DNA from 3 places in the Paenibacillus sp. FSL H8-0282 genome. Region 2 is predicted to be linked to each of the others. Evidence: predicted binding sites of a transcription regulator. Region 2 holds the regulator's gene; each other region holds the start of a gene.
The links. Region 2 encodes Rex, which represses fermentation and respiration genes when NADH is low (regulators of the CRP and FNR family bind a similar motif). Its sites were predicted from a motif close to TTGTGAAATATTTCACAA; they were not measured.
Positions count from the first base shown of each region.

Region 1: NST94_RS19275 (polymer-forming cytoskeletal protein) is a predicted target of Rex. The motif match lies at 1,647-1,664, and genes of this name have one in related genera.
Region 3: NST94_RS11285 (DUF1641 domain-containing protein) is a predicted target of Rex. The motif match lies at 3,086-3,103, and genes of this name have one in related genera.

Region 1 covers NZ_CP150146.1:4,446,913-4,450,984, reverse strand. The annotation lists gene NST94_RS19285 (MFS transporter) at 1-122, opposite strand, end outside; gene NST94_RS19280 (LacI family DNA-binding transcriptional regulator) at 171-1,082, opposite strand; gene NST94_RS19275 (polymer-forming cytoskeletal protein) at 1,723-2,274, shown strand; gene NST94_RS19270 (hypothetical protein) at 2,894-3,139, shown strand; gene NST94_RS19265 (histidine phosphatase family protein) at 3,202-3,819, opposite strand; gene NST94_RS19260 (LysR family transcriptional regulator) at 3,978-4,072, shown strand, end outside.
Region 2 covers NZ_CP150146.1:4,621,867-4,625,938, forward strand. The annotation lists gene NST94_RS20000 (DUF5590 domain-containing protein) at 297-815, opposite strand; gene NST94_RS20005 (amidohydrolase) at 988-2,289, opposite strand; gene NST94_RS20010 (redox-sensing transcriptional repressor Rex) at 2,276-2,929, opposite strand; gene dinG (ATP-dependent DNA helicase DinG) at 3,060-4,072, opposite strand, start outside.
Region 3 covers NZ_CP150146.1:2,621,322-2,625,393, reverse strand. The annotation lists gene NST94_RS11300 (hypothetical protein) at 1-331, opposite strand, end outside; gene NST94_RS11295 (SGNH/GDSL hydrolase family protein) at 500-1,126, opposite strand; gene NST94_RS11290 (NAD(P)/FAD-dependent oxidoreductase) at 1,291-2,469, opposite strand; gene NST94_RS11285 (DUF1641 domain-containing protein) at 2,510-2,953, opposite strand; gene NST94_RS11280 (DUF2785 domain-containing protein) at 3,154-3,996, opposite strand.

The DNA of each region.
Region 1 (4,072 bases), 170 kb from region 2:
GTGTTACCGAACAAGGAAATGGAGTACGAACTGAGTAGCAGCAGGAATCTCCGATTTCCCCAAAGTGAGGGATGAGCTTGAACAGCAGAGGGAACTTGTTTCACTAATACAGGACCAGGCATAAGTTATGCTCCTTTCAACTTAAACGCTTAAGTGAATAGCCAAAAAAATTATTCTACAAAATAACAATTATTTTCTTGTGCGGAGTAGTCAGAATGATGCAATAATTTGTCCATGAGTTCAAATGCAGTAGCCGCTTTATCCCCTGTGAAAATGAATTTATGAACGTCATCTCCTAATATTTCCGGACAATTGCAGGTGCAAAGAACAGAGAGTTGTTCGAACCTCCCGTTTTTTTCAACGTAACTTCCAATAAACTCATTAATGACAATGGCCTCTTTATAGCCCCCCTCCTGTAAGAATGTATTTAATTCCTCCAAATTGACAACGGTGAATATCGCTTCTTCAGGTAATGGAAGACTGTCCTGAATAAAGCGGGTGAGGAAAGAGTTATTGAAGCTCTCCATAATTAAACATACCTGTGAAAGGTCCTGTGGTTTTACCTTTTGCAGAGCTGCTCGATAGTTGAAAAAGACTTGCTTAAAGAGTTTATCTTCTATCATGCTGTCGATCAGAATCAAAGGAATTCCTTCTACAAAATGCTTGGAGATCGAATAAAAGGCTTCCTCGCGCACATCGATCAGAAATACAGCCTCCAGCTTTCTTTCTACGATAATATCCAAAGAAGGCTGGTCAACATCAAGTGAATATAGCAGCGTATGGTAACCAGCATTTGTTAACCGTTGTTCCAAGGCATGTATAAATGAGAACTGGGCATGGAGCTTCCAGTGTGGGGTATGGGCTGCTGTGTTAACAAGCACACCGACCAATCCTGTTTTCTGATTCGCAAGTGAACGTGCTGCCAGATTCGGTATGTAATGCAGTTCCTCGGCAAGCTGAAGAATCTGCTGGCGCGTTTTCTCAGGAATGGTTTGGTTGCCGACACGATTCAGAACATAGCTCACTGTTGCGACGGAGACATTGGCACGAAGTGCGATGTCCTTCATGGTTGTCTTTTTCACCAGTAAATAGCTCCCTTATCCTTGTGATATTTTCTAAAGATTAACATTCTGATTCTAAAGCGTCAATGGGGGGGAGTGAGCAGTCAGATGACCCTGTTAAGTTGCTAGAAATGGAAGAATGTAGCCCTTGAGATTCAACCCTGGGAAGATCTGCTTGATAATCGTCTTAAGCTAAATTATACGAAACAAGCTTTATGCAAAAGCTGAAAAAATGTTTATTGACCCAATGGTCATCCTTCCGCTGTATTATTTTTATGCTGGAGTTTTGCATAAACCTAACATTAAAAAAGTAAGCGTAGAGTATGATGGTTCCATATCTTTTTCAAGAGGATATCTAATCTAAAGATTTATAGTAATAAAGATTATGAGGATACTTCCGCAGTTATTGGGAGTGTCCTTTTTGTATGGAATTAAGCACCTTTGTGACCTTTCTTAAAATTTGGGTAAATAAGTATTAAGATCCATGAACCTAAAACGGGCAGCGAGATGAGGTGTTACTTATGGATACGATTCCGGATGGAGAGGAGTGATCTTTGTGAAACCGCTTCAGATAACGACACAATATTGTGAAAATTTTCACCTGTTTATTAAAATTTTTAATATATAATTAATTTATAATCAAAAACAAGGGGGATTTCAAATGAAGTTATTTAAAATGATGTTAGTAGCAGGCGTCTCGGTTGCAGTCTTGTCTGGTTGTGGTGCGAATAATAATAATGCGACTAATTCGGCGGCTACTACGGCTCCAACTACAGAGCAAACGGATGCAGTTACTACAGCTTCAATCGTAAATCAAGCAGATGCGTTTACCAAGGCTGTAAGTAAAGATGGAAATTGGATTATTGCCATTCTAAATGATGTGACGATTGCCCAAGATGTTGTTGTTGAAGGCGAATTCCATGATAAAGGGGCCGCAGACGGCGACATCTACCGTAAGATTGCTCTTTATGCCCAAGACGCTGATCACAAAGTTACTGCCAATTACACACTCACTGTACCTAAGTTAACTGTACAAAGTGAAAATTTACGAGTTCAAGGCGGAACCATTAAAGGTGATGTTTATGTAGAAACGAACGGATTTAATCTGCATGAAACCTCGACTATTGATGGAAATCTTTACTTCGCAAACGAAGATGTGAAAGCAACTGCAGGGATTGAAGGTAAAGTGACTGGGGCAACTGAAGTTAAATAAGTTAGTAATGATTTCGATTAGGTAGAAGTTGAAGGACTAACTATATAGATAGAATTATCCGGATAGGTTCAGGAAAAAGGAATCAGTATGAATGGGCAAACTCATAATGGACTACACCCCATCTAGTTACCATATGAGAGCCGACGGAAGCTTTGAAGTAACAAGTAATGGAGTATTGAAGTGTACAGTAGATGGGTTTAACTGTATTTTGTACAACTAAAATGCTCAAAACGCCCAGCCAATAAAAATAGCTGTATTTAGTACATCAATTTTTCTTGATTTAATACTCTACAGGCTACTTCTCTAGTTTTTAATTGTATAGAATACACTTAAAGTTAGAATTAGCCCTTGTGGATATGGAATAAGTGTACAGAATGCAGTTATCTTACAAATTTCACCAAGATAGTGCGTTACAACGGAGTGGGTATCCGAAAGCTACAAATGATTAAGCTTAGCTCGTAACCTACTCAAGCAAACCACCGCAGACCCAAAACACCAGGCAGTGAACCTCCAACGGAGAATCGCTGCCTGGTTGTTTTTTGTGGATGAATATATGAACTATTGTTGATTTTCTTCATATTGACTTATAATATTACTACCACTACTAGGAGGAACACATATGTCTAAGGAGTATTCGCGCACATATATTGAGAGCGTAAAGCTTGAAATGTTAAATAGGTTGGGATTAAAGCAGGTGTTCTTCAAGGAGCAAATAGGGGATAGCCTAATTTTTGAAGCTGTGGGCTTTGATAAAGGGGCAAAACATCGCTTTTGCGTTAGACCAAAGACGAAAACGATTGATGAATTCATTTCAGGCAAATGGATGAAGGTCCGCAGTTTTATAATCAAAAGTGTGGATATTTAATGTTGAACCCTATAAAGGTAGCCCCGTTAATCGGAGTTACCTTTTTATTTTTTGACCCATAGTCATTGATAATGTGAAGTATCTCCATACAGATCAATGGTTGTATTGTTATCAGTTAGGGTTACTTTACATAATGCTGTAGAGAGAATATCCGGTAACTCCCCAATTTCCTGCAATGATTTATTGAGAAAATAAGCCATAATGACTTTTAAAGTCATCCGATGCGTGACGATGAGCACTTCTAGCCCTACGTTATCGTTTATGATGCGCTCCATTGTCGGCACTACTCTTTGTTCAAGCTGCTTGTAAGTTTCACCTGAGGTTAGAGGAATATATAGATCGGGTCTGGTGAAAAAATGGGAATATTGTAAAGGGGATTCTAGTTGTATCTGATCCGTATTCATTCCTTCCCAGCTCCCCATGTTAATTTCCATTAAAGAAACTTGCTGATGAATAGGTAAACTCCGCTTTCCCCGTAAAATCTGCGCAGTATGCAATGCTCTTGGACTAGTACTAGAATAAATTGCGCCTAAGTTTTCTACTTCCAAACGATCTCTTAACCATTCCGCCTGCTGTTCGCCCAAGGCTGTAAGCGCAGAATTTTGATGCCCTTGCATTCGTTTTTGTAAATTCCATTCTGTTTGCCCGTGGCGGGTTAAGTAGAATACTGTCTTTGTCATTAACGTGACCTCCCTTATGAATAGTTGTAAGTATAAGATAAATAAATATAAATAAACAATATATAATAGTTAACATCCATAATGTATAGTTATAATAAAATGGCTGAGGATAAGCGGCGAATACAGATATTATTTTATAAAGTGAGGAAGAGTTGACGATGAACTATCATGTATTAAAATTGTTTTATTACGTTGCGATCACAGGTAGTGTGACCAAAGCCTCTGAACGTTTGCATATCAGTCAACCCGCTAT
Region 2 (4,072 bases):
TAGTATATCACAGGTGTATATACTAATTTCAAAATAAATGTGAATATATTTAAAATTTAATTTTTTAAATATTTCCATCAATACCAAATAAATTCCTCACTTTCGACAAAATCGGCCTTGATTTTTAATCAATCGGCCTATTTTCGTATGTGAATATAAGAGAATATTCGGTGATAACCACCCATTCAGTATATCACTTAGTATATCACTTTTGTACATCAAATAAATGTAAACAAGCGAACTTATAATAAAGTTCGCTTGTTTACTATGCCACCCTTAATTTCCTTATGTTCAGCTTAACTTTTAGGTAAACTGTAACCTTCGCCCATTCGGGACCCATCCGAAAAGCGATAAAATTGATAATAATACCGACCGCTCTGTTTATAAAAAAGCTGCCAAGCATACTCTCCGTTATATACTCCCGGCAGCAAGCGTTCAATCGTTATGTCCGGAAGATCAGCTTTGATAATGCCGCGTATTTTGGCTTCCGAGGTTCCTTTACTTAGTTCCTCAGCAAACACTGCGTCGTCGCCTTCAGCAAATTTTCCATCTACCGTAAAGCGGACCCAGACCATAAGAGCAGTCCCGGCTTCATTTTTCCCAGTTAATACCCAGTACACTGCATTTTCATCCCAAACCGATTTTTGTGCTTTGGTTACCTCTGTTAGACCCGCTCTGGTTTTGGCAACATCCTTAGCGATATCACGCTCGTTCCATTGATCTTTCATAATATAGGCATAGAACTGGATAAGTCCAAACCCCAGGAGCAGAATCAGAACTGACCCCAGGAGGATCCATTTTTTCCTTTTCTTCAAGGTACAGCTCCCTTTCTAGTAATATATCTTTTTTGATTATATAACACACCCGCGTGTTTATCCAAAATTTCATAATTTTCTAGCTTTCCCAGTCTTAAAAATGCACAAAAGGCCGCAACTTTTGCTAAAAGCAAAAAGTCACAGCCTATTATTTATTCGTTATTCTCCAGACTTAACGCTTCAATAAACCTTCGAAGGCTTCTTGCGCTTTACGCCGGATAGCTTCCTCATCCAGGGTTAAGCATTGTCCATGCTTGATGACCTGTTTACCATTCACCCACACATGCTCAACATCCTTAGCGCTAGCAGAGTAAACTGCATGAGACAACAGATCTGTGTGTGGCAGCAAATGCGGCTGATCGATATCAATAGCAATGAAATCAGCTTTCATCCCTACAGCAAGTCTGCCTACATTATTTAAAAAGATGGACTGCGCGCCATATTCTGTAGCCATACGCAGAGCTTCTGGAGCAGGGACAGCCGTTGGATCACCGCTGACACCCTTATGAATGAGAGCTGCAAGCCGCATCTCTTCAAACATATCCAAGTTATTGTTACTTGCCGCGCCATCCGTGCCAAGAGACACCTTCACACCAGCTTTTAGAAGATCAGTAACCCGAGCCACTCCGCTAGCCAGCTTCAAATTACTGCCCGGATTATGAGATACACCCACATTATGGCGAGCCAAGATCTCAATCTCTTCATCATTTAAATGAACACCATGTGCAACTATCGAGGGACGTGTGAACATTCCAAGCTTCTCTAAGTGAGCTACAGGACGTAACCCGTAATCCGCCACATTTTGTTCCACTTCACGTTTCGTTTCGGACATATGCGTATGCATCGGTAAATCCAGATCATGCGCTGCCTGCACGAACTTAACCAGGAAGTCCGGAGGGCAAGTATAAGGGGCGTGTGGCGAGATCATAGTAGTAATTCTACCGTCAGCCTTTCCATGCCAGTTACGGGCAAAAGAAATCGCTTCCGCAAGCTTGTGATTCTGTACATCCTCTGGACATAACCCGATCACACCACGCATCAATACGGAACGGATACCTGATAACTCAGCTACCTCGGCTACTCGGTCCATATGATCATACATATCGAGGAAGGTCGTAGTTCCACCCTTCAGCATTTCCAATACAGATAAGGAGGTTCCCCAGTATACATCATCACCGGTGAACTTTTCCTCCATCGGCCACATTTTCTCCTGAAGCCACACTTGTAGCGCTAAATCATCTCCATATCCACGCAGCAAAGACATCGCCGCATGACCATGTGTGTTTACAAGTCCAGGCATGAACAGCAGACGGCTGCCATCAACCACTTGCACTCCAGCTTCCATCTGAGGCTCTTCTTTTCCTATGTAAGTGATTAAATCATCTTCAATAGTCATATATCCACTCAGAACCGGCTCATCCGTTTCCGGAGTCAGAAAATACCCGCCCTTAATTATCGTTTTATTGTTGTTCATGTTCACTTTCTTCCTTTCCATCCCGCAAGTAATAAGCAAGACTTTGCAGATCAGTTGTAAAATCAGCTGCATGCACCCGGATATTCGGTGGTGTCTTCAGAATCACAGGGGCAAAGTTCAAAATCGCTTCAATCCCAGAAGAAATGAGGATATCTGCTACATTTTGAGCTTCTGAATCAGGTACGGTAATAATGGCAATGCGAATACCTTGCTCACGAATTGTGCTGCCTAGTTCATCCATCGGTTGCACAGTAAGGGAGTTGATCTTACGTCCAACCTTAGGAGCGTACGAATCAAATATAGCCGTGATTTTCATAGTATCTTTGAGATATGCATTGTAATTAGACAAGGCATGTCCGAGATTACCTGCTCCAACTAAAGCTACATTAAGCTGTTGATCCAGCTTCAGGATATGACGGATTTTCTCAATAAGATACGTTACATCATAGCCGATACCTTTTCTGCCGAAGTCACCAAAATATGCTAAATCCTTACGAATCTGTGCGGGATTAAGATCAAGCTTTTGCCCAAGTTCCTGAGAGGAAACTGTTAATATTTCGCGATTCTGGAGATCATTCAAAAAACGCAAGTACACAGGCAGTCTGCGAACAACGGCTTCTGATATTTTATCCGATTTCATATTTTCCCTCCTAAAAATAGTAATGTTCTTGTGAAAATCCATATTCAAACGTCTACCTCTCCTTATTAAGGACGGTACTGTAACACACCGCCCTTAAGGATAAGGAGGAGCTAAACTGAAGACGAGCGTTTTAAGAAGCGCCGCCATCCTCTAGCCATTCCGCTATGCGAGGGACCATTTGATCAGTAAGCATATGCTCCATTTTGGGACCAGGCAATGAATAAAGGAAATACTTCCCGTAATGAGATTCAATAACCCTCGTATCATAAACAATAACTATTCCGCGATCCTGCGCCGTGCGAACCAGTCTTCCGAATCCCTGCTTAAAACGAATAACCGCTTGAGGAACAGATAATTTCATGAACGGATTCTTCTTCTGGGCCTGCAATAACTCAGACTTCGCTTCCGCCAACGGGTGATTCGGTGGTTGAAACGGAAGTCTCACGATGGCCAGGCAAGTCAGTGCTTCACCTGGAATATCTACACCTTCCCAGAAGCTGCTCGTCCCCAGCAATACGGATGCTGCACTGTCCTGAAAGCGGCGGATCAGCTTGCTCCGGCTGCCACCTTCCACGCCTTGACCAAGCACCGTAATCTCTTGTGAGGCCAAAGCCTCTTTAAGCGGATCATATACCTGACGCAGCATTTTATAAGAAGTAAACAGAACCAGCATCCGCCCACGTGTTGTTTTAGCAGCTTCCGATAATGACTGTACGAGTGTATCGACAAATCGAGCATCGCCCACACTCCCCTTCACACTAGGAAAATCACGCGGTATAACTAGCAGTGCCTGCTCGCGATACTTAAAGGGAGATGGAAGGAGTGAGGTCATTAGACGTCCCTCTTCTACAGCTTCGTTAAGTCCGAGATTATCAATCATAAATTGAAAAGATTTATCTACAGATAGCGTCGCCGAGGTAAGCACGATGCTTTTTTTCTTATCGAAGAACAACTCTTTAAGCTGGCTGCTAACATCCACAGGGACGGCATACAGCTGTAGGGATTTGCTGCGGTAATTTCCATTTGCCTCCAGCCAATATACTACATTATCGTCATTCAGCCCCATAAAGAATCTTACTTGCTCACGTATGGAAGCCAAATCTTTAAATAAACCGCTAATATCAGTAACAAGGCTGTCTGCTG
Region 3 (4,072 bases), 2.0 Mb from region 2:
TCTCTGCTGTAGTAAACATCCCTTCATGTCCAAGTTGATCTCCAAGCGCTATGTAATAATCTTCCGAATAGCCGTCCCCATAAACAAGCTTCATTTCAAATTCCGGACCCCAATCCAGATCATCAGAAAATTTCTTACTCTTGTTCATAGCCTCCGCAAGCGTCTTGATCAAAACAGAATCCTTTAGCGTTAAGCTCTCTGAGTGCAAAGGACGATCCGCTTGTTTCTGATCACTCGTTGCCACGGGTGTCAACGACACGCCTTCGATCCATCTGGCATTGATGAAGCCCAAATCACTTTTACATCCGCTTAACACTACGACCAATAACAAAGGTGCTATCCATATTAACCGCCTAATGCGAATCGCCTCCAATACATAAGCATATTCCAATTATAACAGTGTCTATAAATATATAAAAACGACTTTATGAACACGCGATTAAAAAAAGACTACAACCTGCTTATTAAAGCGTGGTTCTAGTCTTAAAATGGCAATTGATTAGATTGCTCCCATCGTTTTGAGCCAAGCATCCGCAATAAGTGCATGACCTGCAGGAGTAGGATGTACTCCATCATATGCCCAGTAAGCCGGTTCTGCTTTTACGGAAGCCGCTGCAAAAAGTCCATCTAGCGGAACCAGCGGCGCCCCATATTCACGTGCCAGCTCGCGGACAATATGAATTTTAGGATCAAGATCCTGACGCCAAGTTCTACGATCTTCCGGTACAGGCAAAACAAAAGGCTCTATAAGCACTAATTTAGCATCCAAAGATTTCCGAGTGCGTTCGATCAGGTCCCGATATGAAGCTTCAAACTGCTCGGGAGTGGTTTCTTCACCAGAATCAAAACGCCGCCAAGTGTCATTAATTCCAATATAAATGGACACCCAAGTCGGCTTCAAATCCAGACAATCCTTATCCCAACGTCCCTGTAAATCAACAATACGGTTGCCACCAATACCACGGTTAATAAAAGTAAGATTCTTCTCTGGATATAAATACCCCAGACGAGCGGCGACCATCATTGCATAACCTACTCCAAGTGATGAAGCGTCTTCATGATTACGCCCCCAGTCTGTTATGCTGTCCCCTTGAAACAGAATGACATCGTTTTGTTGGAATATCATAAATGAAATCCTCCTCTAACTACCTCTGTTAATATAACCCAATCTATTATATCAAATACAATGAATACAGCCTACTGTGAAACATCAATAATGCAAACATTTCACTAAAAAAACAATAACAAAAACCCCGCTCAGATTTGAGCAGGGTTTAGGGTTAAGCTATATTAGTAAGCTAGGCTGAACAATCCTTTAATGTGGGACAAGTAACGGATATTACTTGCTTCCTTCATCAGAGTTGCAGGCAAGCCCTTTAACGGAGTAGAACTTGCACCAACGATGGCAACACCGTCTTTACGGCCTAAGCTAGCAAGTGTACCAGAGTTGATTGGGCTAAAGCTTTCAAACGATTTATTTTTCAAGAAGGCATACAGATTGTATCCGATCAATTCACCCATTTGCCAAGCGATTTGAGCAGTTGGAGGGTAAGGACGTCCGTCTTCTGCAAAGACCACCGCGCTGTCACCAGCAACGAATACATCTTTGTGGGAAGTGGATTGCAAGAATTCATTCACCGTTGCACGACCGCGGTTAACTTCAAGACCGGATTCGCCGATGAGTGGATTTCCTTGTACGCCACCAGTCCATACAAATGTGTTAGCAATAATTTTTCGACCGTCTTTCAAGTCAATCGCATTGCCTTCTACATTCGTAACAGGAAGACCTGTCAGGAATTGAACACCACGTTTTTCCAAGCTTGCTACAGCACGTTCGATTAATGCATCTGGCAATACTGGAAGGATTTTAGGACCTGCTTCAACGAGCATTAGCTTAATTTCTTTAGGATCAACGCCATATTTTTTAGTAAGTGTAGGCAATACATCCGCGATTTCACCAACAAGCTCAACACCTGTTAAGCCGCCGCCACCGATCAGGATGTTTGCATCTGCTTCATTTTTCGATTTCGCATATTCACGAATACGATCTTCAATATGTTGATGAATTTTGTTAGCATCTGCAGCTGATTTCAATACCATACTGTATTGTTCAAGCCCTGGAATGCCAAAATAAGCTGTAGTGCTGCCAAGACCTACAACAAGCGCATCATAAGTAAGTGTCACACCATCAGAAAGAACAATTTGTTTGTTCTCCACAGAAAATGAATTAACCTTCGCGATTTTCAGGTCAATATCTTTCCCTGCGAAAAGCTTAGTTAGAGGCATAGCTACAGCACCCTCTGCAACACTACCTGCTGCAAGACGATGCAATTCTGTAATGATTTGGTGGGTAGGATACTGATTAACTACAGTAATTTTAGCTTCATCTTTTTTGAGATATTTGCGTACGGTTAAGGCGCTTAGTAGACCACCATAACCTGCTCCTAGAATGACAATATGTTTAGACATGATGTTTCCTCCGTCCCTTACGTATAAGATATGAAAATGATTATTTCTGCTTACTGCGTTCTCCAGCAACTTGAAGGTATGCATTTACGAAACGGAAAAGCTTTTGCGCTTGCGGATCTTTCAACAACTTCATAAGACCAAAAAGACCAATAACTTCGTTACTTTCATTCGCACGATCTTTTGCTTCGATCACTGTAGCTGCCATATTCTTCGCGGAATGCACTACAGGTTCAGCAAGTTCTTTAATTGCACTTACCGTATCACTTTTCAAAACATCATCCGCTGCGACAGTTTGCACAAAGTCATAGGACTTTGTAAGCACGCCAACAAGCTCAGTTAATTTTGGCAGCTGTTCCACCAAGACTGTTAATGATTCCTGGACTTCTGGTTTCAAGAGCTGTTCTAGAACATCCATTTGTTCCTTGCTAACAGCTACTTTTGGTGATTCTTGTTCAGGTTGTGTTTGAGTGATTGATTCTGACATATCCAAATCTCCTCTGCAATAAGCTTTGCTGCTTAATAGTAATGAAAAACATAAGAACTTTTAACGCCATATTTCTATTATAGCACTTATCAAGTTATAAATGTCACAAAGTTTTTGAATTTCCATAAAAATTTGTGATTTTTATTACATTATAATAAATTATTTAAATTACTAATGTTAATTAAAACCGTTTGAGTGAATTAATGTACAAATTCATTCAAATTCTTCTCAGTTTTCAATAAAACCTCCACAATGTCCATATTCTTCTCTGTTAGAGGTAACCTGAAATAAAGAGAACGCAGGAAGTTCTTTGTATTTATTCGATTAACGTACTGGCTGTGGCTTCTAGGCCAACTGACACATTGCGCCAAGTTGAGAATCCAATCGGTTATAGACTGCTGTGGAAGTAAATGATGATCGATGATTGTAACTATAATAGTAGCAATCCTTTCATCTTCTTCGTCCCTAAATATGTATTGATCGTTATAAAGCATCTTTTGAATAACTGCCAGAACCTCTTCCCGCACCGCGGCATCACTCTCCGAGCATAAAACCAGCTCATCCAAGGCGTCTGCGCCATGGGCTGCTGCGTGTGCCCAGCCTTCTTTTTCCATATAACCTCTTAAGTCCCGTTCTTCCTCATAATAACGAATCAAACCCTGCTTCACCTTTATAAATTCAGAGCTATCTAATATAACCTTTTCCCTATGCCGCTGGAGAATAAGAGCAACAACCAATACAGAAAATGTTCTTGTATACACCGTGAGATCTTCTTTATTCCCAATGTGATAAAACAGATGCTGCTCGTCAAGAAGTATCCACAGCAGTTCACGAAGCTCCGCATCATTAAACCAACGTTTCTCATTAATCCATTTGTAGAATGTGGAATAAATCAATTCATCACGCAGTACAGGCTCGGGATCTCCTATATGCTCAAGCATCAACTTCACATAATCCTTTATGTCCTCTCCACTTCTAAGCTCGTAGTCATTCTCTTCGATTCTTTGCAAATCTATCATCAATTGTTCTCTACTATTAATCAATTTATCCACCCTTTCATCCACTGTGTTTCTACATATCCTAATATCCTAATTTATGTCCTATTTTTTGACAACAGGG